Linked DNA regions of Cohaesibacter sp. ES.047. The protein of the gene in region 2 interacts with the protein of the main gene of each other region in a pairwise test. Links are inferred from orthologs where the notes say so. Each region holds a gene or a part of one and is shown on either strand. Other genes may lie near its edges.

Region 1 (12,157 bases), 3.3 Mb from region 2 along the record:
GCAAGCCTCGCGGCAAGGCCGTTGATCCAGGCAAGATCCGTCATCCATTCAGATGCCGTTTGCCCGGAGGGACAAAAAGACACTCATAAATATCCTCCTTCAGGGCTTGGTTGCTGGCAGGTGCCAATTTTCGGCACCATGCAGGGGAAAGTTGTGTCCCGATCTTAGTCAAATGCCGGGCTCTTGTCACCTGTCTTCATGTGTCACCTGAGAGGAAGACAGAGAAATGAGAGATCGCATCATGAAGCGGAAGAAGAGCCATCCGGCTCCCAGCCTTCTGGCGCGAGGGTGAAGCCCTCGAACTGAAAGGCCGGTGCAACGACACAGCTGACAAGGGTCCAGTCACCAAGGGATTGGGCCGATTGCCATGCGTTTTTTGGAACGATTGCTTGCGGTGCCTGACCGTTCAGAATGTCCGGGCCGAGGTTATGCTCGACCACATTCTGCCCGTTTTCAGCCATTTTAAGAGATAACGGGGCACCATCATGCCAGAACCAGCTTTCCACCGCATCAACACGATGCCAGTGGGAGCGCTCTCCGGCCTTGAGCAGAAAATAGATCGCGGTGCAATGACCGCGACCGTTGCTGCCTTCGTCATCGCGGAACGTCTCGACGAAATAGCCGCCCTCCGGGTGGGGCTGCATGTCAAGCGCTGCGATAATCTCGTCGGCTGAGGCCATGTCCCACTCCCGGCGGTTGGCTATCGGTGGTTAACCGCTAGACATCGAGGTTTGCGACATTCAGGGCATTGTCCTGAATGAAGTTCCGGCGAGGCTCGACTTCATCGCCCATCAGCTTGGCGAAGATGTCATCCGCGTCGTCGGCTTCCTGCACTCGAACCTGCAACAAAGTCCGGACATCCGGATCCAGCGTTGTTTCCCAAAGCTGCTCGGCATTCATCTCGCCAAGACCTTTGTAGCGCTGCATGGCAATGCCTTTGCGTCCAAGCGTATAGACTTCCTGCAGCAGCGAAATCGGACCGTAGATGGTGTATTCCTTTTCGCGGCGGCGCATGACAGTGCCATAGTCAAAGCCCTCTCTGAGCTCCGACCCAAGCCGATTGAGCTTGCGGGCGTCGGCCGACTGCATCAAAGCGGAATCAAGAATGGCCGCCTCCTTCACGCCGCGCACCGTGCGTTCGAACGCATAGTTTCCGTCATCGTCGATCGTGCCGACCCAGCCCCGCTCTGTTTCCTCGGCAACCCTGTCAAGGCGACGGGCAACACGGGCGAGGGCTTCTTCGATGGCCTTGTCGTCATCGGCGATGTCCGGATTGAGCAAGCCGCTGATCGCTGCCTGCTCGACCACCGAACGATTGTAGCGGGAATGCAGACTGTCGAGAGCCTTCTCGAAGGCCCGGGCTTCATCAAGCAGACCGCGCAAATCGGAGCCGGCCCGTTCAACACCGGAGCCGGTTGTCAAAACCGCTTCATCAAGACCCGCATCAATGAGATAATTCTCAAAGGCGAGTTCATCCTTGAGATATTGCTCGGACTGGCCACGCTTGACCTTGTAGAGCGGTGGCTGGGCGATGTAGAGATGACCGCCTTCCACAAGTTCGGGCATTTGCCGGAAGAAGAAGGTCAGAAGCAGGGTCCGAATGTGAGCGCCATCGACGTCAGCATCGGTCATGATGATGATTTTGTGATACCGCAGCTTTGCGGGATTGAATTCATCCTTGCCAATGCCCGTTCCGAGCGCGGTGATCATGGTGCCGATCTCCTGACTGGAGAGCATCTTGTCAAACCGGGCGCGTTCCACGTTGAGGATCTTACCGCGCAGGGGCAGGATGGCCTGATTGGCACGAGACCGTCCCTGTTTGGCCGATCCACCAGCGGAATCACCCTCCACCAGGAACAGTTCAGACTTGGCAGGATCTCTTTCCTGACAGTCGGCCAGCTTGCCGGGCAGAGAGGCGATATCGAGCGCGCCCTTGCGTCGGGTCAGCTCGCGTGCCTTACGGGCGGCCTCGCGGGCCGCGGCAGCTTCAACCACCTTCGATACGATTGTCTTGCCTTCGGCCGGATTTTCCTCCAGCCACTCATTCAGCGCGGCACTGATCAGGCTTTCGACAACGGGCCGGACTTCCGAGGAAACCAGCTTGTCCTTGGTCTGGGACGAGAATTTCGGATCTGGAACCTTGACCGACAGAACGCAGGTCAGTCCTTCACGGCAGTCATCGCCTGACGGGTTGACCTTTTCGCGTTTGAGAAGACCTGAGCTTTCTGCATAGGCGCTGATCTGACGTGTCAGCGCTGTGCGGAATCCGGCCAGATGCGTACCCCCATCCCGCTGCGGGATGTTGTTGGTGAAACACAGCACATTCTCATGGTAGGTATCGTTCCACCACAGGGCCGCTTCGATGGTGATGCCGTCCCGCTCCGAGGAAACGGCGATCGGCTTTTCGATAATCGGCTTCTTGGCCCGATCCAGCCAACGCACAAAGGCTTCAAGGCCACCATCGTAGAGCATCTCCTCGACAACCGTGTCCGCCCCGCGATTGTCCGTGAGCAGGATCCGCACCCCAGAGTTGAGGAAAGCAAGCTCGCGCAGCCGATGCTCAAGCGTTGCGAAGCTAAACTCGATATGGGTGAAGGTCTGGTTGCTGGGATAGAAAGTCACCTCGGTGCCCTGCTGTCCATTGGCCGGACCGACGATCCTGAGCGGGCTGACGGCGTCGCCATGCGCGAACTCGATCTCGTGCTCCAGATCATTGCGCCAGATGCGCAAGAGAAGCTTGGTCGAAAGCGCATTGACAACCGAGACACCCACGCCATGCAGGCCGCCCGAGACCTTGTAGCTGTTCTGGTCGAACTTGCCGCCAGCGTGCAGCTGGGTCATGATCACTTCGGCAGCCGAGACACCTTCTTCGTGATGGATATCGGTGGGGATGCCACGGCCATTGTCCGTAACCGTCACGGACCCGTCCGCATTGAGCGTCGCGGTGACCAGGTCAGCATGACCGGCGAGCGCCTCGTCAATGGCGTTGTCGACCACCTCATAGACCATGTGATGCAGGCCAGATCCGTCGTCAGTGTCCCCGATATACATCCCCGGGCGCTTGCGTACCGCGTCGAGACCTTTGAGGACTTTGATCGATTCTGCGCCATACTCAGCGCTGTCACTGTTATTCTCAATATCGCTCATGCGAATCAGTCATCCTTTGGCTTGAGCTAACCTCTCACTTATAATTGGTTTTTCGCCTTATTCAACTGAACTGGCGAGAGAGGAGAGGTGAAGTCGGGGCCTTCTGTGGAGAGTTATCCGCTCACGCAAAATTTGCGTCTGGTTTGGGGCTTTTTGGGGCAAAATTTAGCGGAATTTCGGCACCTTCTGCAGGCTTCTGATATAGGCCAAAATCTGCGCGGATTCAACCTGATTGAGCGCTTTCACGGGCTTCATCGGGCCATACTTCCAGTTGGTCTGCTCCACACCCTGAAAGATCGCCTTGACAAAGGCGCGATCACTGAGCTTGTCGGGCATGTAGAGCGGGTGAACGAGGGGGGGGGCGAAGCTGGTGCCACGCCCTTCGATGCCATGGCAACTCATGCAATTGGCGTTATAGAGACTTAGGCCGGTCCGCCGGATCTGATCGCCATCAAGTCCCTGTTTCAAGATCGGGCCATCGGCGTTGTGCCCGCCGATCTGGCTGATGTCTCCCCCACTGAAAATCAGCAGCAGAAGGGATGAGACGGACAGGAACAAAATCAGAAAGCTGTTTCTTGATCGGGCAAATTTCCAGCGTTTCCTGCGTCTGACCATGATCGTCTCGCCCCGTTACAATGCCGAAACGCCGGCGAGACGCCGGACGAGCTCAAGGAACAGACCGAACGGGCGACTGACCAGCAGCATCAACAGGATGGCTGATCCAATGGCGGTCAACGCCTCCTCAATGCTGGCTCCGGCGATGAAAAGCGTCGCTGCATAGACCGGGACCTGAAAGCTGATGAAGGCAAGTCCGTCGATCAACATGCGCATGGGTTCTGACCCGGGCAGCACCTTTCTAAAGCACCAATCGCGATAAAGGCCGTAGGGCCGCCCGGTGGCGACCATCACCGGCACCATGATGAGGCGCGTGATCAGCATTTGCTCAAGGCTGAGCTGGGCAATGTACAGCTCGACAAACCCTGCAAGGACGGTGAAGAACAGAATTGTGGCCAATGTGTCGGTGATTGTCGTTTTCATGGGCGGAGCTTATCCGATTGCGCCGGGATGTTCCATCCTAGTGATCGGAACCACGGTGCCCAGATCCACATGGAAGCGTTCGGCGCGATCCCCCAGCGGCTCGAAGACGGCATCATCGGTGCCCGTCACCCAGGCCTGACAGCCGAGCCGGTCCAGAAGATCGAACAGGGCCAGACGGCGGCTTTCATCAAGATGGGCTGCGACCTCGTCCAGAAGCACAAGCGGTGTGCGCCCGCATCTCTCGGCAACCAGATGCGCATGTGCCAATACGATCCCCAACAACAGCGCCTTCTGCTCACCGGTCGAACATTTGGCTGCGGGCATATCCTTGGGGCCGTGACGAACGATCAGGTCGGAGCGATGCGGCCCTTCAAGCGTGCGGCCTGCGCCGCGATCCCGGTTGCGCATCTGCGCCAGGATGCCGCGATAATGCTCTTCGCTCTCGATCGCCGGGCGCGAAAAAGCCTCGGCTTCCAGAATGCCTTCAAGCCCCACCAGAGCATTGGGAAAGGCCGATGACCCTTCGTTTGCATGCAGCAAATCAAGAGATCGGTTCAGGAGCGAAACCAATTCGGCCCTTGCGGTCGCGATGGCTGAGCCATATTCGGCCATCTGGGCCTCAATGCCATCAAGCCAAACCGTCTCGTGCGGGGCCTCTTCGAGCAGCCGATTGCGCTGGCGCATCGCTTTCTCGAACGCATTGACGCGGCTGCCATGGGTCTTGTCGATGGCCAGCACCATCCGGTCGAGCCACTTACGCCGCTCGGACGCTGCGCCCGTAAAATGGCTGTCCATCTGAGGGGTGAGCCAGATCACCGAAACATGGTCGCCAAGGCCTTCCGCCGATTTGCTCGGAGCGCCATTGATCCGGATGCGCCGTTGCATGGAGCCATCCGGGCTCGGTTGCAGGCCGGTTCCCAGTTTTGTCGGGCCAAAGGGCGTATCGATGGCAACGGAGACCGCCCAGCTGCCTGACGCCCCCTCGCGGGCGATGTCCGGATAGGCGACACGCCGGAGCCCGCGGCCCGGTGACAGAAAGGAAATGGCCTCAAGCAAATTGGTCTTGCCCGATCCGTTGGCTCCGGTCAGGACGACATGCCGACCAGTAAGGGCCAGCGACAGGGTGGGATAGTTGCGATAGTCGGTCAGGCTGACAGATCGAACCGAAACCCTGTCGACAGGCGCATCGTCCTGCGTCAGAAAGGCGGCGGCTGAAGGCGTATCTGTCATGCGTGCGAACCAGTCCCTGTCTGTTGCCTGCCTTGTGCGGCTTTGAGTCAAAAAGGGCATTTCCGAAGAAATGCCCATGGAAACGCTCCATCTGATCGTGATGTCGTCGGAGCGGATCCGATCACACGCGCATCGGCATCAGCACATAGAGCGTGTCATTGTCACCATAGTCCTGAATGAGGGTCGGCGAGCCGGAATCAGCCAGTCGGAATTGCGCGCTGTCGCTTTCCAGCTGGTTGGTGATGTCCAGCAGGTAACGGGCATTGAAGCCGATTTCCATCGGTTCGGAATCATACTCCACTGCCAGCTCGTCGGTTGCCGTGCCCGAATCGGGGTTGGAAACAGAGAGCACCAGACGGCCAGACTCGACACTCAGCTTGACCGCGCGGCCCCGTTCGTTGGACACGGTCGCCACACGATCAACCGCTTGGGCAAACAGGGCATTCTCGACCTTCATGGCCTTGTCGTTGCCTTTTGGGATGACCTTTTCATAGTCCGGGAAGGTGCCGTCGATCAGTTTGGACGTCAGCACGACCGGCCCGATCGTCAGGCGGATTTTGGATTCGGATAGCTCGACCGCAATGTTTGCTTCGGGGTCTTCAATCAGCTTCTGGACTTCCGAAACGGTCTTGCGCGGCACGATCACGCCGGGCATGCCAGCAGCCCCTGCCGGAGCGGGCAATTGAGCTTGTGCCAGACGGTGACCGTCCGTGGCCACAGCGCGCAACAGCTGGGTGCCGTCGACCTCAATGCTGTGCACATAGATGCCGTTGAGATAATAGCGCGTTTCCTCTGTCGAGATCGCGAACTGCGTGTGATCGATGAGTCGCTTGAGATCAAGCGCCTTGATCGTGAAGGTGTGGCTGAACTCTCCGGCCGTGATGTCGGGGAAGTCCGTTACCGGCAGGATCTGCAAGGTGAAATGCGACCGACCGGCGCTGATGGCAAGGGACGTCTGATCTTCGTTCGTCTCAAGAGTCACTTCCGAGCCGTCGGGCAATTTGCGAACGATGTCATAGAGCATGTGAGCCGGGACGGTGGTTGCGCCCCCTACTTCAACCATGGCCGGCGCTGTTTCCAGCACTTCCAGATCGAGGTCGGTTGCCTTGAAGACCAGATCTCCCCCTTCGGCTCTGAGGAGCACGTTGGAGAGGATCGGAATGGTATTCCGTCTCTCTACCACCCGATGGACATGGTTCAGCGACTTCAAAAGGGTTGCCCGCTCGAGAGTGACTTTCATATCCCTAAATTCCCTACTTCATTACAATCAATACGCGTTCCCGAACCAGATACCGGCAAGTGCGGGGACGCAACTTTGAACCGAATGGCCGGATATGGCAAGGGGATCGGCTCAATTACTGAGCCGATCCCCTCAAATTTCTCGCACTTATCAGCGCTATTTTTCGGTGCAGTCTCAAGGGATGCCTGAGGGCTGCTGCTGATGTGCCGATTTGCTACTCGGCGATGTTCCGCTTCAGCATCTCGATTTCCTGCTGCAGGGTATTGTCAGATCCTGCGAGCTCCTCGATCTTGCGCACGGCATGCAGAACCGTCGTGTGGTCGCGACCGCCAAACCGCCGACCGATTTCCGGCAGGGAGCGTGGCGTCAGCATCTTGGACAGATACATCGCGATCTGGCGCGGACGCACGATCGTGCGGGTCCGGCGAGAAGACAACAGGTCAGAGCGTGACACATTGTAATGCTTGGAAACAACGCGCTGGATATCCTCGATACGGATGCGGCGCGGCTCTTTCGAGCGGATCAGATCCTTCAGTGCCTGCTCGGCCATCTCCACCGAAATCGGAGCGCCGGTCAGTTGATTGTGTGCCATCAGGCGGTTGAAAGCACCATCAAGATCCCGTCCATTCGAGCGGATGATGCCGGCCACATGGTCAAGCACCAGCTCGGGAATGGCCAGATTCGGATCCCGGCGCGACGCCTGCTGGGCACGATCCGTGAGGATCGAGCGCCGCAGTTCCTTCTCAAGGGGCTGCAATTCGCTGACCAGACCACCGGCCAGACGCGAACGGACGCGTTCATCGAGGCTTTCCAGCTCGACCGGCGGGCGATCAGCCGCAACCACCACCTGACGGGCGCCGTCGATGAGGCTGTTGAGCGTGTGGCAGAATTCCTGCTGGATCGACTTGCCCTGCAGGAACTGCAGATCGTCGATCAGGAGAATATCGATGTCGCGCAATGTGTCCTTGAAGTCGAGAGCCGACTGGCTCTTGAGCGCCTGAACGAACGAATACATGAAGCGTTCAGCCGTCAGATAAAGCACCTTGGCCGACGGATTGGACTTTTTGGCTTCCCAAGCGATGGCCTGCAAAAGGTGTGTCTTGCCCAGACCGACAGACGCATGGATGAACAGCGGGTTAAAAGAAACCGGCTGGCCTGGCTGAGCCATGGCGACCTGTTTTGCTGCCGCATGTGCGAGGGTGTTGGACTGGCCCACAACGAAGGTTTCGAAGGTCAGACGCGGATCGAGCGGCGAGCCGCCCATATGATCATGATCGGAACTCATGGAGCTGCTGGCCTGCTGACGGGCAAAAGCACTTGAATGCTCGCCACCGTCCAGAGCCGGAGCCTGAGTTTTGGCCTGCGCAGGCTTGGGACGAACGGCGCCGCGCACGAACAAATCGATTCGGCGCACCTGCTCGCATTCCTCGCGCCAGAGCGACATCAGCAGTTCGCCATAATGAGACTGGATCCAGGATTTCAGAAACCGGGTCGAAACCGACAGGATAACCAGTCCGTTCTGTTCGTCTTCCAATTCAACGCTTGCGAACCAGCTTGAAAAGACATCTTCTCCGAGCTCTGCCTGCAACCGCTGTCTAACACGATCCCATTCTTCTTTGCCCACTTTCACCGAAGGCTCCTCTTGTCGGGAGGCAGCCTTAGGAAAAGCTTGATGAGCAGCCGCACCCATCTCCATATCAACATTTTCCTTTGTGGCCGTCTGCTGTGTTTTCATTTTTATTTACTAGCCCAATAGCCGCCAAAAAACAGCGGTTTTCCTTGACAAGCCGCAATCTCGGCGAAATTTTCCGCTCTCTCGATCACGACCAGGTTGCGTCTTTAAACGAAATTGTCGAAAGCGACAATTCGTATTCTTCAGAACTGCCGCCACGGAAGCCCTGCATGCTTCCAGCCGTTCTGCTGTCCCCGATGCAAGTTGACGTCCAAATCCCCCTCGAAGCCGGACGCAATATTGTAGCAGGGTCCCTGCCACCGCTCTGTCATCTCAATTGCCGCATTTTTCGATCGAACGCCTGACCGGCAAAGAAACAACAGGGCTGAATTCTGTTCTACACTTCGTTTGTGCAGTTCTGCCATGAGCTGATCGGCGAAATTCGCATTCACCTGCATTTGAGGATAGGAAATCCACTCGATCAGAAGCACGTCCCTTGCCGCATCCTCAAGCACAGGCACGCCGACATAGGACCATTCCGCATGGGTTCGCACATCAATGAGGACCGCGTTCGGGTCTTGGCACAACAGATCCCAGGCTTTGCTTACCTCAAGATCGCCAGCATACGATTCCGCATTCCGCAAAGACACACACTCCTTAGAGAATGATCCGCAAGGACCATCCTTTCAAAACTGAACACATGTTGCATTTGGGCAGAAATCACTCCTTCACCGCACAGGCGAAGAAGTCACATGAAACGCCAGCTCTTTCGACTTGCTGCCCACAAGTCCGCCCAGCAAAGAAACTCGCACTGGGCAGTGTTTCGAAAGGCCTTCGGGACTGGCTGCAACCGCTTTTCAAATGAGTATTCAGGACTTCATTTGTTGTGTTCTTTGCAAGCGCTTCCCGCGTGGCGCATCTGACCATACACAGCCTGAGATGGCCGTGCAAGCAGCCGACAAGCAGATTCTGCAGGGCTTCAAAGGGCAAGCAAATAAGCCAAAAATTTCACATTTGCTCTTGACCAAGCTATCCCGTTGCGACTCTTCAGATTCTGTCAGAAAACTGTCAAGTTAGCTCACAAAATGTCGGTTAAATTTTTTTTCGTCACGTTCCATATTGACCATCGCAGAATCGCATGCATCGGGGCACAACAAGCGCGGTCCTTTTTAACCTCTTGATATAAGGGGCAAAATTTAGAATCGATCAAAAGGAGAACATACCGGTTTCTGCTAAGCGATTCCCGGAAAAAGTGTGACAAAAACACGACACTCGGCAGAGGCAAGGCTCGCACGGTCGGAAAAAAAGCCCGGTCAAGCCGGGCCTTTTTCGACATGTCTGATCTTAGGCTGCGATTGCTTTCACGCGCTTGGACAGACGGGAGATTTTACGAGAAGCGGTGTTCTTGTGATAGACGCCCTTGGAGACGGCACGCATCATTTCGGACTGAGCCTTGCGAAGGGCTTCAGACGCTGCTGCCTGGTCTGCTGCTACAATCGCTTCTTCAACGACACGCAGAAGGCCGCGTACGCGGGTGCGGCGTGCTTTGTTGACAGCGGTTTTGCGCTCGATTGTACGGGTCGCCTTCTTGGCGGATACAGTATTGGCCATGGAGCCTGTTCCTTATTCACTCTTGCGCAGGCCATCATCGGCCCGCTTACGCCGCTACATCACATCAGCCCTCAAAGCTGTACAGGCCGGAAGGACGAGCAGCAATCCTGACAAAACGGGGTTGCGTTTTGCTTTTCTCGAAATACGGCGGTGTGATCAAACACTCTGAGTTCCGAACAAGACGGACCCGCCGATAGCAAAAGGCGGCATACAGATTGCCGCCCAATGGCTCGCGCTTATAGTCAAACTTTCACCGGGCGTCAACATGAAATGACTCCTGAAAGGCCCGAAACGGGCGCATTCAAGCGGTGTTGGTGCGACTATTTGTTCTGGAATTGAGCCTTGCGCTTGTCGACAAACGCGGCCATGCCTTCCTTCTGATCCTCGGTGGCAAACATCGAATGGAACAGCCGGCGCTCGAAGCGAAGGCCCTCAGCAAGGGTCGTCTCGTAGGCGCGATTGACGCTCTCCTTGGCCATCATGACGATTGGCAGAGAGAAATCGGCGATTTTCTTGGCGGTTTTCATCGCCTCTTCCACCAGATCATCAGCCGGTACGATCCGCGAGACAAGTCCGCAGCGTTCCGCTTCCTCGGCATCCATCATCCGTCCGGTCAGGCACATTTCCATGGCCTTGGACTTGCCGACAAAGCGGGTTAGCCGCTGCGAGCCACCAGCGCCGGGCATGACTCCGAGGGTAATTTCGGGCTGGCCGAACTTGGCTGTCTCTGCCGCCAGAATGAAATCGCACATCATGGCAAGTTCGCACCCACCACCCAATGCATAGCCGGCAACGGCTGCGATCACCGGCTTGCGGCATTTGGAAACGCGGTCCCATGGCGTGATGAAATCCTCAAGATAGGCTTCCATATAGTTCTTTGAGGCCATCTCCTTAATGTCGGCTCCGGCCGCGAAGGCCTTTTCCGAACCCGTGATTACAATCGCGCCAATCTTGTCGTCTGCTTCGAACTCGTCCAGAGCCTTGGAGACTTCGGCAATGAGTTCGGATGACAGGGCATTGAGCGCCTTGGGGCGATTCAGTCTGATCAAGCCAACGCCGTCATGACTTTCTACATTGATCGTTTCATAAGCCATCAAGTCCTCCTGGTGGCAGAACAGGGCAACAGGCCCTGTTTATTGAGGTCCCACGAACCTATGCCGCACTGCAAGAGACGGCAACCCGTAAAGGTGCGGAGTTCTGGATAGATCAGTCCGATTTTTCTCCTCACCAACCGCGTTGGCCAAAAATGAGGCCCCCGTTATGGCGCGGCATGATTAAAAAATTGCTCTGAAATATCTCGAAGAAACGGCTGGTCTTGATTATACGAATAACATTTTAAAAACAAATAGATAAATGAATTCCGCCAAGAGTTTGGAGTGCGTGGCTGGGGCGCTGGAAATGGAGAGGATGAGAAAAAAAACGGAACTCTTTTGCTAACCTGCCCATTGTCTAGGCAACTGAGACGCACGGTTGAAAGCCTGTGTTCAGGATAACTCAAGTCTTCAATCTAGAGAGGAGAGAGACCAATGAAACGCATTCTTGCAACCACCGCTATGGGCCTCATGCTCACCACCGCTGCCATGGCCGAAACCCCGATGGGCAGCTTCAATACGATCAACACCGTCGCCGAGAGTGACATCTTTGCATCCAACTTTATCGGCATGCGCATCTATTCTGCTCAGGATCAATATGACAGCTTCGATGAAAGCAGCACTGTTGCGGCAGGTGCCGAGACGGATTGGGACGATCTGGGTGAAGTCAATGACATTGTTCTCGACCGCAATGGCAGCGTGAAAGCAGTCGTGCTGGGCGTTGGCGGGTTCCTCGGCATTGGCGAGAAAGACGTCGCTGTCGATATGAACAGCATCAAGATGGTCAATGAAACGGATGATCCGGGCACCTTCTTCCTTGTTGTCAAAACCGACAAGGCGACCCTTGAAAATGCTCCAGAGTTCGAACGCCCAATGAATGACGTATCTGCGATGGGTGTGAGCGGCGCCGACATCGAGAAAACCATGCAGAATGGCAAGGAAACCGCCGAGAACAGTTACGAATCCATGAAGGATGACGTAAAGAGCGGTTACGAATCGGCCAAAGACAAGGTCTCCAAGACCATGGATGAAACGCAGGAGGGTCTGAACTCCGCGCTCAATCAAACCGGTGAGACCATGAAGAAGTCCTATGACGAGACTCGTAGCTTCTTTGTCGCACCCGAAGTT
Region 2 (12,459 bases):
TTGGGGCTTTCATTCATCGCGATGAGCGAAAGTTCAGCGCTTTCTGATGGTTATGGCACGCCAATGACACTTTCGAGCGTGGAGTTTTCCTTGACGGCGAGCAATGACGAGTGCGTTGCCATCAAAGGATCCCAGGGCTGCGAAGTCCGCAATGTGTCGATGTTCTGAGCTTTCTCATTGGGCCTTATTGGCAAAATGAGAACTCTTTATACCGGTCTCGTTCGCTGGGGCTGATTTGGAATTTGAAAAACGGGGCCTTTGAGGCCCCGTTTTCTTTTCCACTGGAATTTTCATCATTCGTCTTCAGAGGGTCCATCTTCAGAGGGTCCATCTTCAGAAGGCCCGGTTTCAGACGGTCCATCCTCTGATGGATCGGTTTCCGGTGATGTTTCATCAAGCTCCAGCCCTTCGGCCTCCTGATGATCCACTTCAGAGATCAACTCAACCGAGACGACCTGTTCATCATCGCGCGTCTTGAAGACCGTCACACCTTGTGTCGACCGTCCAGCGATGCGGATACCGTCGATCGGGCAGCGAATGAGCTGTCCGGCGTTGGTGACAAGCATGATCTGATCGCAGTCCTCTGCCGGGAAGCTTGCAACCAGACGGCCATTGCGATCATTGACCGCCATGGCCGCAATGCCCTTGCCGCCACGACCGGAGGTCCGGTATTCGTAGGACGAGGTCCGCTTGCCATAGCCATTCTCGGAAATGGTCAGAACAAACTGCTCCGAACCACCCATTTCGGCATAGCGTTCAACCGGCAGGGATGCCGCTGAGGCTTCGAGCGGTGCTTCGCTTTCCTCGCCATTGAGTGCTCGCCGCGCCGCGCTGGCCTGACGCAGATATTCGGTGCGTTCTTCCGGCGTTGCTTCGAAGTGATGCAGGATCGACATGGAAATAACCTTGTCATCCTCTTCCAGACGGATACCGCGCACTCCTGTGGAGCCACGAGACTGGAAGATGCGCACATCCCCGACAGGGAAACGAATGCACTGGCCTTTGGCCGTGGTGAGCATCACGTCGTCGATAGCGTCGCAGGTTTCGACCCCAACGATGCCGTCTTCAGGCACGCCATCCGGGCCGTCCTCGAATTTCATTGCGATCTTACCGTTGCGGTTGACCAGCTTAAAGTCCGAAAGCTTGTTGCGACGGACCGAACCGGAGATCGTCGCGAACATCAGATCCAGTTTTTCCCAGCTCTCCTCGTCTTCGGGCAACGGGAGAATCGAGGTGATCCGCTCACCCTGCTGCAGCGGCAACAGGTTGATCAGGGCCTTGCCCTTGCCTTGTGGTGCGGAAAGCGGCAGACGCCAGACCTTCATCTTGTAGGCGATGCCGCGGGACGAGAAGAACAGCACCGGTGTGTGGGTGTTGCCCACGAACAGCCGGGTGACGAAATCCTCATCCTTCATGGCCATGCCTGCGCGACCCTTGCCGCCACGGCGTTGAGCCCGGTAGGTGGACAGGGGAACGCGCTTGATATAGCCGGCGTGGGACACGGTGACGACCATGTCTTCACGCTGGATCAGGTCTTCGTCGTCAAAGTCTGCGCCACCTTCGATGATTTCGGTTTTGCGCGGCGTTGCAAACTCTTCCTTCAGCTCGATCATCTCGTCCTTGACGATCGTGTAGATCCGTTCGCGAGACCGCAGGATGTCGAGATAATCGGTGATTTTCTCACCCAGAGCATTCAGCTCGTCGCCCACTTCGTCGCGGCCCAGAGCCGTCAGGCGCTGGAGGCGGAGGTCGAGAATGGCACGGGCTTGCTCTTCGGACAGGTAATAGGTGCCGTCTTCATTCAGCTTGTGCCGCGGATCATCAATCAGGAGGATCAGTGACTCGACATCACGTGCTTCCCAGCGGCGCTCCATCAATTGCTGACGGGCCGTCGCAGGATCGGGCGCCTGACGAATGAGCTTGATCACTTCGTCAATGTTGGCCACAGCAATGGCCAAGCCAACCAACACGTGCGCCCGCTCGCGGGCCTTGTTGAGCAGATATTTGGTGCGGCGGCTGACAACTTCTTCGCGGAAGGCATTGAAAGCCAGCAGAATGTCACGCAGGTTGAGCAGCTCAGGCTTGCCGCCGTTCAGCGCCACCATGTTGCAGCCGAAAGACGTCTGCAACTGGCTGAAGCGGTAAAGCTGGTTCAGAACAACGTCCGGCACGGCGTCGCGTTTCAGTTCCACGACAACACGCATACCCAGACGGTCCGACTCGTCGCGGATGTCCGAAATGCCCTCAATGCGCTTGTCACGCACGGCCTCGGCGATCTTTTCGATCATCGTGGCCTTGTTGACCTGATAAGGAATTTCCGTGACCACAAGGGCCATGCGATCCTTGCGGATCTCTTCCACATCGACCTTGCCGCGCATCATGACCGAGCCGCGACCGGTGTTGTAGGCGCTGCGAATGCCTGCACGGCCAAGGATAAGGCCACCCGTCGGGAAATCCGGACCGGGCACAATTTCCATCAACTCGTCAGCCGACAGGGTCGGATTGTCAATGAGCGCGATGGAGGCATCAACCAGTTCACCCAGATTGTGGGGCGGAATGTTGGTTGCCATGCCGACTGCGATGCCCCCTGCCCCATTGACCAGAAGGTTGGGGAAACGGGCAGGCAGAACAACGGGCTCGCTCTCGGTCGAGTCGTAGTTGTCGCTAAAGTTTACGGTATCTTTGTCGAGGTCACCCAGAAGAGTCGTCGTGACTTTCTCAAGACGACATTCCGTGTAACGCATGGCCGCGGCGCTGTCGCCATCGATGGAGCCAAAGTTACCCTGTCCATCAATCAACGGGACGCGCAGGGAAAAACTCTGCGTCATGCGCACGAGCGCTTCATAGATCGCACTGTCGCCATGGGGATGATATTTACCCATCACATCACCGATGACGCGCGCTGATTTACGGTAGCCCTTGTTCCATTCGTAGCCATTTTCATGCATAGAATAGAGAATGCGGCGATGAACGGGTTTGAGACCATCCCGAACATCAGGCAGCGCACGGCTGACGATCACGCTCATGGCATAATCGAGATAGCTGCGTTTCATCTCTTCGGTGATGGAAATGGGCTGGATATAGGCGGTAGATCCGTCGCCCGGTTTTGTATCGTTTGTATCTGTCAAAGGCGTGTCTCGAATCCTTGTCAAAAAGGTAGTTCTGTATAGCCGATTTATGGTCTGTCGGCAAAATTTTGACCGCACCCTGTGAGCAAGTTTTCAGTGGATTGATGCATCGGGTGGTTCCTGCTATTCGAGCTGAACGCGCACAGGCCTTATTGATACAATCTATCTTAATTGCCATGGCGGTTTTGTCGCCCCTGAACCAATGGAAAGCCCCGGAAATGCTGCCCTTTGACATGATGCTCAATGCTTTTGCCACTTTGTTCGTGACAATCGACCCGATTGGTCTCGCGCCGATCTTTCTGGCTGTGACCAGCGAAGCGACGAAGCAGGAACGCATTCAGATCGGCATTCGCAGTGTGGTCGTGGCGGCTGGCATTCTCCTTACCTTTGCCTTGGTGGGGCAAGTGATTCTCTCGGTGCTGGGTATTTCGCTGCCGGCGTTTCGGATCGCGGGGGGCATTTTGCTTTTCGTCATCGCCTTCGAGATGGTTTTCGAGAAGCGCAAGGAGCGCAAGTCGAAATCGGCGGAACGGGTTATGTCTGATGACGAGATGCATAATATCGCGGTCTTTCCGTTGGCAATTCCTCTGATTTCTGGACCCGGAGCAATTTCTGCGGTTCTGCTGCTCTCGTCTCAGACGTCCAACTGGGTCGAGATGGGGTCGGTTCTGTTTGTCGTCGCTTTTGTTTTGTCTCTGGTGCTTTTCACCTTTGTCGTATCGGGCTGGGTGGAAAAGATGCTTGGCGACAATGGCCGCAATATATTGACCCGCCTTTTGGGCGTGCTGCTGGCGGCGCTGTCGGTGCAGTTCATTGCGGACGGTGTGAAGGCCCTCATAGTTGGCTGACTGAATGACCTCTTGCTCAAACAACAAAAGCCTGACGCGGTGCGCCAGGCTTTTTTGTTATATGGATCTCAGTGACCGGGATCACATCTTCCTGTCCACGCCTTTCAGGGCGATATAGATCGCGGGGATGACCAGCACTGTGAGGAGCGTCGACGAGGCCAGCCCGAAGAGCAACGAGATTGCCAGCCCCTGAAAGATCGGGTCCGCCAGGATTACCGCCGCGCCGATCATTGCCGCCAGAGCGGTGAGCATGATGGGTTTGAAGCGGATGGACCCGGCCTCAAGCAAGACGTCCTTCAAAGGCCTGCCGGAGCCCTTTTCATGCCCGACAAAATCGACCAGAAGGATAGAGTTGCGCACGATGATGCCGGCAAGTGCGATGAAGCCGATCATCGATGTGGCTGTGAAGGGCGCGTTGAACAGCCAATGACCGATCATGATGCCGATCAGCGTGAGCGGAATTGGCGTCAGTACAACCAGCGGAACCCGGAACGAATGGAACTGGGCCACCACGAGGGCGTAGATTGCCAGAATGGCGATGGCAAAGGCAGCCCCCATGTCGCGGAAGGTAACCCATGTGACTTCCCACTCGCCATCCCACAACAGAGCGACTTCGGTTTCATCCTTGGGCTGGCCATGGAGGATGATGTGCGGTTTGGGCAGATCGCCCCAATCGTGGGCGTCGATCTTGTCCTGCACGGCAAGCATGCCATAGATCGGGGCTTCGAAGTCTCCGGCTAGGTCTGCCACGACCATCTCGGCGGATCGGCCATTGTGCCGGAAGACAGGGAAACTGGCCTTTTCGCGATCAATGCGGACAACATCACCAATTTCGACGACACCGCGATTGCCGGGGATGGCGTTTTGCGGCACGGGAATGGTGAGTAGCCGCTCGGACAGCGTCAGATCGGACCTGTTCGGTTTGACCGCGATCTCAACTGGACGACGCCCGCCTCCCTTGTGGGAATAGCCGACAACCTGACCATTCAAATAATATTGGATGGTCTGGTAGACATCGCCCTGTTCGACTTGATGATATTCGAGATTGTCCTGATCGATGCGGATGCGGGCCCGGTCCGAGGGGGTGCCGAAGCTGTCATCGACGTCAACAATGAAGGGGACGTCTTCGAACAGCTTGCGCACTTCGGTTGCCACGGCGCGACGGGTTTCCGGATCAGGACCATAGATCTCTGCCAACAGTGTCGATAGAACCGGCGGTCCGGGTGGGACTTCCACCACCTTGATGCTGGTGCCGTCCACTACGGGCAAATCTTTCAGTCTTTCGCGGATCTCAAGTGCGATGGTGTGGCTGGAGCGTTCCCGTTCGCCCTTCTCGGTGAGATTGACCTGCAGGTCGCCCTGCTCTGGATTGGCGCGCAAGAAATAGTGGCGCACAAGACCGTTGAAGCCAAAGGGCGCTGCTGTTCCCGCATGAGACTGGATCGAGAGAATTTCCTCGATGTCGTCCAGACGATGAGCGGCTTCCATCAGAGTGCGGTCTGTTGCCTCCAACGTTGCCCCTTCAGGCAGATCGACGATGACCTGCAGTTCGGACTTGTTGTCGAAAGGCAAGAGCTTCACGGTGACGTGCTGGGTGTAGATCAGCAGGGTTGAGGCGATGGTCGCCCCGCCCACAATGAGCAGGAAGGCCCATGACCGTCCCCTGCCCGACAGAATTGGGCGGGCGATCAGGCGATAGGCGCGACCGAGAATGCCTCCGTCTCTGTCTTCGCTGTGGCCGGGCTTGCCGAAGATGTTCATCAGCCATGGCGTCAGCATCACTGCAACGAAGAAGGACAATACCATCGCAGCGGAAGCAACCGCGGGAATCGGGCTCATGTAAGGGCCCATCATGCCCGAGACGAACATCATGGGCAGAAGCGCTGCCACGACGGTCAGTGTTGCGATCACGGTGGGGTTTCCAACCTCGGCTACGCCTTCGATTGCGGCCTGAATCTTGGAACGACCGTCTCCCATTGCCCAGTGGCGGGAGATGTTTTCGATCATGACAATCGCGTCATCAACGAGGATGCCGATGGCAAAGATGAGCGCAAAGAGCGAAACGCGGTTGATCGTGTATCCCATCAGATAGGCGGCAGCGAGCGTGAGAAGAATGGTCGTGGGAATGACGATGAAGACCACGATGCCTTCGCGCAGGCCGATAGCGATGCTGACCAGAATGACGATCGAAATAGTCGCAAGACCAAGATGATAGAGAAGCTCGTTGGCTTTCTCGTTTGCCGTTTCCCCATAGTTGCGCGTGACATCAACCCTGACGCCGTCGGGAATGATCTGGCCCTTGAGTTCGGAGACGCGATCCTCGATGGCGTGCGCAATATCGACCGCGTTGGCACCCTTGCGTTTGGCGATGGCAAGCGAAACCGCAGGCATGCGATTAAAGCCGCCCCCATCCTTTTTCGTGAGATGCCAGACGCGATGATCGGTCTGACTGCTGCCAACGACAACCTTTGCCACGTCCTTGACATAGACGGGACGATTGTCTCGGGAGGTGAGCAGCAACAGGCCGATGTCTGGGATGCCATGAAGGGTCTGACCGACGGCAACCGGAAGGCTCGTATTCGTTTCGCGCAGATTGCTGACCATGAACGAGGTGTTGGCCGCCTGAACCTTGCCCACAAGCTGTTGCAGGGTGATGCCGTAAAGCGCCAGCTTTTCAGGGTCTGGTTCGACGCGGATCTGGTCGGTCTGGCCGCCGACAATATAGGTCAGGCCGATATCGTCCAGTTTGGATAGTTCGACGCGCAATTCGTCAGCAATATTATAAAGAGCGGTATCATTCCAGCGATCAGCGACGGTCTTGTCCGGTGAGAGCGTCAGCACGGTGATTGCGACATCGTCGATGCCTCGGCCAATGATCAATGGCTGCGGGATGCCCACGGGGATGGACGTCAGATTGGCGTTGATCTTGTCATGAACACGCAACACGGCAGCATCGGAACTGGTGCCGACCAGAAAACGGGCTGTGACAACCACACGGTCGTCGTAGGAGTTGGAATAGACGTGCTCGACGCTATCGATGCTTTTAACAATCGTCTCCAGCGGCTCGGTAATGAGCTTGACCGCATCTTCGGCCTTGAGGCCGTCCGCGCGGACCTGAATGTCAACCATCGGCACCGAAATCTGCGGTTCTTCCTCACGCGGGAGCGCCATCAGGGCGACAAGTCCCAAGGCAAAGGACGTTATGAGCAGAAGCGGTGTCAGTGGGGACGTGATGAAGCTTCGAGCCAGATTGCCCGAGATGCCCAGATGCTTGGATTTGGTTTCCATGATTGATCCTCAGAGCTCGAGCAGCACGTCGCCGGCTTCAAGGCCGGACAGGATCTCGATCATCGGCTTGCCATCCTGATGATGGACCTGGCCAATCTGGACCGCGATCTCGGAACTGGTGCCATCCGGTTCTTTGAGGCGTACGAAATCGACACCATAGCGGGTGAAGACCAGATCCTGAGGCACAAGATAGGTGTCCCGCAATCCAGCCTTAATGCGCACCTGAATGCGCTCGCCGACGAAATAGTCGCCAAGCCCCTCAACGTTTGCATCTGCCAGAACGCGGCCATCCGCAATTTGTGGGTAGACCTTGGCGATTTCGCCGCGTCGGGTGCAACTACCGTCGCAATTGGCTCCTCGTTCGGCGATTTCGATCATATCCGCCTTCTTGAGGAATTGCGCATGCCTTTCAGGCAGAGACAGGCGCAGAATATAGTTGTCCCGGGCGATGGTCGCGACAGCCTCGCCGTTCATGACCACCGAGCCAACTGTGATGGGGACGTCCAGAACGCGCCCGGCCTGAGGTGCCAGTACGGCCCCTTCCTCGAGTTGGCGGACGATTACGGCACGCTCGGCCTCGGAGGCTTCGAGCCGACTGTTGGCGACGTCAAGCTGGGTGTTGACCTGATCAAGCCTCGATTTGGTTGCCGATCCGCGCTTGAACAATTGGTCAACTCTTGCCTTTTCGGTCTTGATGTTGTCGATCTCGCGTTCGGCTGCACGAATCTGCGCCTCAATCGCATCGATGCGCAGATCCAGCTTCGGATCGCGAACAACCGCAATGGTTTCCCCTTCTTTCACGAAGCTGCCTTCGGTTACGGTCAATTCCGTGACTGTTCCGGCGGTGCGCACCCTCGCTGGAATGGAATCTGTGCTTTCCACGGTTGCGTAAACGGCCTTCTTGTCTTCGATGGCCTGTTTGGTGACAGTGAAGTCGGCGGCATGCGCAACTGAACCGGTCACGGTGAGAACGAATAGGCAGGCAGAGAGAAATGCCTTGCCTTTTGGTGTCTGTGCCTTGCACATTGCGGTTCACTCCTGACGGTGAATTGTAATATTAGAAAATACGAATATAAGAATTATAAGGAATTGTCAAAGGGCTAAGCGTGATTTTGGCTGTTTTCCTCAGGCTTGGCATCCGGTATTAACGTTATGTGACATTTCATCTGACCGAGGCATTTCAAGGAGACTGGTATTGGCTTCCCACGGATCAAAAAAAGTAATCTATGCGGCCCTTGCGGGTAACAGCCTGATTGCTCTGACGAAATTCATAGCAGCCTCTATTACGGGATCATCCGCGATGCTCTCCGAGGGCATTCATTCGCTCGTCGATACAGGTAATCAGGGGTTGTTACTCTATGGTATGAGAAAGGCCGCAAAACCGGCTGACAAGAAGCATCCGTTCGGATATGGCGCCGAGCTGTACTTCTGGGCTTTCGTGGTTGCACTGCTGATTTTTGCGGTTGGTGCTGGCTTGTCGATTTACGAGGGTGTCAACAAGGTTCTTGAGCCGCATCCCGTGGGTGACCCAACCATCAACTTCGTGGTTCTGGGGGCTGCGCTTTGTTTCGAGGGATGGGCCTGGTGGATTGCTTTGAGAGAGTTCAGCACCACCAAGGGCAAGATGGGCTGGCTGGAAGCGGTAAGTCAATCCAAGGATCCGACGGTCTTTACGGTTCTGTTTGAAGATTCCGCAGCCATGCTCGGTCTTTTCGTGGCGGCCGTTGGGATTTCCATTTCGCACTATTTCCACATCCCGTGGATGGATGGCGCCGCTTCGATTGTCATTGGCATCATTCTGGCGTGTACCGCCTTCCTGCTTGCCTATGAGACCAAGGGCTTGCTGATCGGCGAGGCTGCCTCGGACGAGATGGAGCAGGAAATTCGGTCCATCGCTTCATCGCATCCGTCCGTGACCATGGTCAACGAACTAAGGACACTGCACCGCGGTCCCAAGGAGATCCTTGTTACGCTCAGCATCGACTTTGAAGACACGATGCAGGTCTCCAAACTTGAAAGCGTCATCGCTGATCTTGAGGAGCATATCCGGGAGCGGTTTCCCCAGATCCGTCGCCTTTTCATCGAGGCACAATCGCACAAGGATCATGAGACCGTCGCCAAACTATTTGACGATCCCGTGTAGTCCTGCATTTGCACTGGTGGACCTACGAAAAAACCCGGCTTTCGAGCCGGGTTTCTTGTATTTTGCGATCATTCGATCAAGATCGGCAGTCATACCAAGGGCGTGAAGTTCTGACTCTTTAGGGATTCCATTTTTAGCACTGGCGTGATTCAACATGGCAAAGGAGATTTTGCCATGTCTGCCGCTTTGATTCTTAGCGATGCTTTTGACGCCGATAGTTTGCGCCGTCTTGCCAAAGGATGCCGCAATGCCAAACAGAGCCGCCGCCTACTGGCCATTGCGGCTGTCTATGACGGCATGAACCGTGCTGATGCCGCCAAAGTCGGCGGTATGGACCGCCAGACTTTGCGAGATTGGGTTCTTCGCTTCAATGAGCAAGGCACCGATGGTCTTGTCGACATCAAAGCAACCGGCGCTCCCATGCGCTTGAGCCCAGAACAGCTCGAAGAGTTTGTTGCTATCGTTGAAACCGGTCCTGATCCTGAGAAGGACGGCGTCTCTGTCTGGCGTAGCCAGGATCTGGTGCGTGTGATCCAAGAGCGGTTTGGGGTCTCCTACAAGGAACGTGGAGTACGGGATCTTTTGCGCCGCATGGGGTATGTGCGCATATCTGGTCGACCTCAACATCCAGAACAAAAGCCTGAAGTCATTGATGCTTTCAAAAAAACTTCTCCGCAACGTTGGCAGCGCATGTAGGCCATTTGCCAAAGAACAAGCCCATCGAGATTTGGTGGCAAGATGAGGCTAGGCTTGGTCAGAAGAATGGACTGGCCCGACTATGGGCAAAAAAGGGAACCAGACCACGTCTGCCAGCCGATCAGCGATATAAAAATGCCTATCTGTTCGGTGCAATATGTCCAGCGCGTGGCGTTGGCGCGGGATTGATGATGCCTTTTGCAAATACACAGGCCATGCAAATGCACCTCGAAGAAGTCTCAAGGACAGTGGCGCGCGGCGCTCATGCCGTGGTGCTGATGGATCGTGCCGGATGGCATACGACAAGCAGACTCAACGTGCCCAAGAATATCACCATCCTCCTGTTGCCTTCCAAATCACCGGAACTGAACCCAGTTGAGAATATTTGGCAGTATCTGCGCGGTACCTTCCTGTCCAATCGGGTCTTCGAAGACTATGCCGCCATTCTTGATGCTGGTTGCCAAGCATGGAAGAGCCTCTCCGCCAACCCAACCATCATCCATTCAATAGGTATGAGAAAATGGGCTCAAGAAGGTCAGAATTAAATGCCGTTGGTATCAATCAAAATGGAATGTCGTCGTCCATTTCGTCGCGGAAATTGCTCGATGGCTGGCTTGGGCTGGATTGCCGGCCATAGGATTCTTCTTGCGGCTCGCTGGCGAAGCTCCTGCCCGGCCCGCCGAAATCGTTGTTCTGCTGACCGGCAAAGCTGCCGCCGCCTTCATTGCGGTTGTCGAGCATGGTCAGGGTCGAGTTGAAGCCCTGTAGAACGACCTCCGTGGAATAACGATCCTGTCCGTTCTGATCCTGCCACTTGCGGGTCTGAATCTGGCCTTCAACATAGACCTTGGAACCCTTGCGCAAATAGCTCTCCGCAACACGGGCAAGCCCTTCACTGAAGATGACAACGCGGTGCCATTCGGTGCGCTCGCGGCGTTCGCCGGAATTGCGATCTTTCCAGTTTTCGGATGTTGCGATCGACAGGTTGACGATCTTCCGGCCGTCTTGCGTGGTGCGAATGTCGGGGTCAGCACCCAGATTGCCCACGAGAATGACTTTGTTGACGCTTCCGGCCATTGGTTTGTCCTTTGTCTGCTTCTGTCCGTCGCCTTTCGAGCTGACGTTGAGTTGGAGGTCAGCATAGGCGGGATTGGACGACAGTTCCATACGGGATTGGTTCAATCCCCATGCTTTGGTTGGGTCAATGGTGCGGTGTTCCATCTGACCCGCTGTGCATGATTGTAGAACAAAGTGTGTACAAAAGCTAGGCCAGACGCTAGTATGCGTGCACCGGAATCACCTTTGAAGCCTGATTGTCTTTGCAATTTATAACCCTATATGGGAGAGGAAGGCCATAAAACGGGTCTGAGGGATCACCCGGTGATCCAAGCAAAGCCCGACGACCGTACCATCCCGAACGACCAATCATACGACGAGCGGTTCAACCGTTCGACCGATAAATTGATAGATAGCGATATGGATAAGCCAGCAATTTCTTCGAACAAGTTCATTTCGATTCGCGGTGCCCGAGAACATAACCTGAAGAATGTCGACGTTGATATTCCGCGCGATCAATTGGTTGTCATGACCGGATTGTCAGGCTCGGGCAAGAGCTCGCTGGCGTTCGATACGATCTATGCAGAGGGCCAGCGCCGGTATGTAGAATCGCTGTCGGCCTATGCACGGCAATTTCTGGAAATGATGCAAAAGCCGGATGTCGACCAGATTGACGGCCTGTCTCCCGCCATCTCGATCGAGCAGAAGACCACCTCGCGCAATCCGCGCTCGACGGTGGGCACGGTCACTGAGATCTACGACTATTTGCGCCTGCTTTATGCCCGTGTTGGCATTCCCTACAGCCCGGCGACCGGGTTGCCGATTGAAAGCCAGACGGTCAGCCAGATGGTTGACCGGGTGATGGAGCTTCCCGAGAAAACCCGCTTTTTGCTGATGGCTCCCATCGTTCGCGGACGCAAGGGTGAATTTCGCAAGGAACTGGCCGAATTGGTCAAACGCGGTCTGACGCGTTTTCGGATCGACGGGCAGATGTATGATGACGGCGAGTTGCCGACACTCGACAAGAAATTCAAACACAATATTGATGTCGTCGTGCACCGGATGGTGGTCAAGGAAGGCATCGAGAAACGGCTGGCTGATTCGCTTGAACTCAGTCTTGAACTCGCCGAAGGCCTCGCGGTGGTCGAGCTGGTTGACGAAAAGACCGAAGACGGTGAGCCAAGGCAGATCACCTTTTCCGAAAAGTTTGCCTGCCCGGTCTCAGGGTTCACGATCTCCGAGATCGAGCCACGGCTGTTCTCGTTCAACAACCCGTTTGGTGCCTGCCCTGTTTGTGATG

The links.
Region 1: the proteins of gyrA (region 2) and gyrB interact in binary tests that used the Escherichia coli proteins (3 or more experiments, as listed by UniProt). The link is inferred for Cohaesibacter sp. ES.047 from one-to-one orthologs.

What each region holds. Positions count from the first base shown.
Region 1 is NZ_LT907844.1:594,742-606,898, reverse strand. Bases 433-3,467 are described here. They hold gyrB (DNA topoisomerase (ATP-hydrolyzing) subunit B), read right to left. Parts: upstream 3,148-3,467; coding sequence 718-3,147; downstream 433-717. Other genes in these bases: CPH65_RS02640 (cytochrome c), read right to left, coding at 3,313-3,467; CPH65_RS02650 (cupin domain-containing protein), read right to left, coding at 433-680. Also shown: more of CPH65_RS02650, read right to left, coding at 240-432; more of CPH65_RS02640, read right to left, coding at 3,468-3,762; L-alanine exporter AlaE, read right to left, coding at 3,778-4,185; DNA replication/repair protein RecF, read right to left, coding at 4,195-5,493; dnaN (DNA polymerase III subunit beta), read right to left, coding at 5,537-6,655; chromosomal replication initiator protein DnaA, read right to left, coding at 6,870-8,345; CPH65_RS02615 (rhodanese-like domain-containing protein), read right to left, coding at 8,531-8,971; rpsT (30S ribosomal protein S20), read right to left, coding at 9,672-9,938; CPH65_RS02605 (enoyl-CoA hydratase), read right to left, coding at 10,259-11,032; CPH65_RS02600 (PRC-barrel domain-containing protein), read left to right, coding at 11,465-12,157. UniProt on the Escherichia coli protein: DNA gyrase negatively supercoils closed circular double-stranded DNA in an ATP-dependent manner to maintain chromosomes in an underwound state.
Region 2 is NZ_LT907844.1:3,927,333-3,939,791, reverse strand. What follows is about bases 94-3,430. They hold gyrA (DNA gyrase subunit A), read right to left. Parts: upstream 3,129-3,430; coding sequence 294-3,128; downstream 94-293. Other genes in these bases: CPH65_RS17935 (MarC family protein), read left to right, coding at 3,347-3,430; CPH65_RS17945 (hypothetical protein), read left to right, coding at 94-168. In the rest of the region: more of CPH65_RS17945, read left to right, coding at 1-93; more of CPH65_RS17935, read left to right, coding at 3,431-3,976; CPH65_RS17930 (efflux RND transporter permease subunit), read right to left, coding at 4,058-7,264; CPH65_RS17925 (efflux RND transporter periplasmic adaptor subunit), read right to left, coding at 7,274-8,290; CPH65_RS17920 (cation diffusion facilitator family transporter), read left to right, coding at 8,460-9,407; CPH65_RS17910 (single-stranded DNA-binding protein), read right to left, coding at 10,665-11,180; excinuclease ABC subunit UvrA, read left to right, coding at 11,580-12,459. UniProt on the Escherichia coli protein: A type II topoisomerase that negatively supercoils closed circular double-stranded (ds) DNA in an ATP-dependent manner to maintain chromosomes in an underwound state.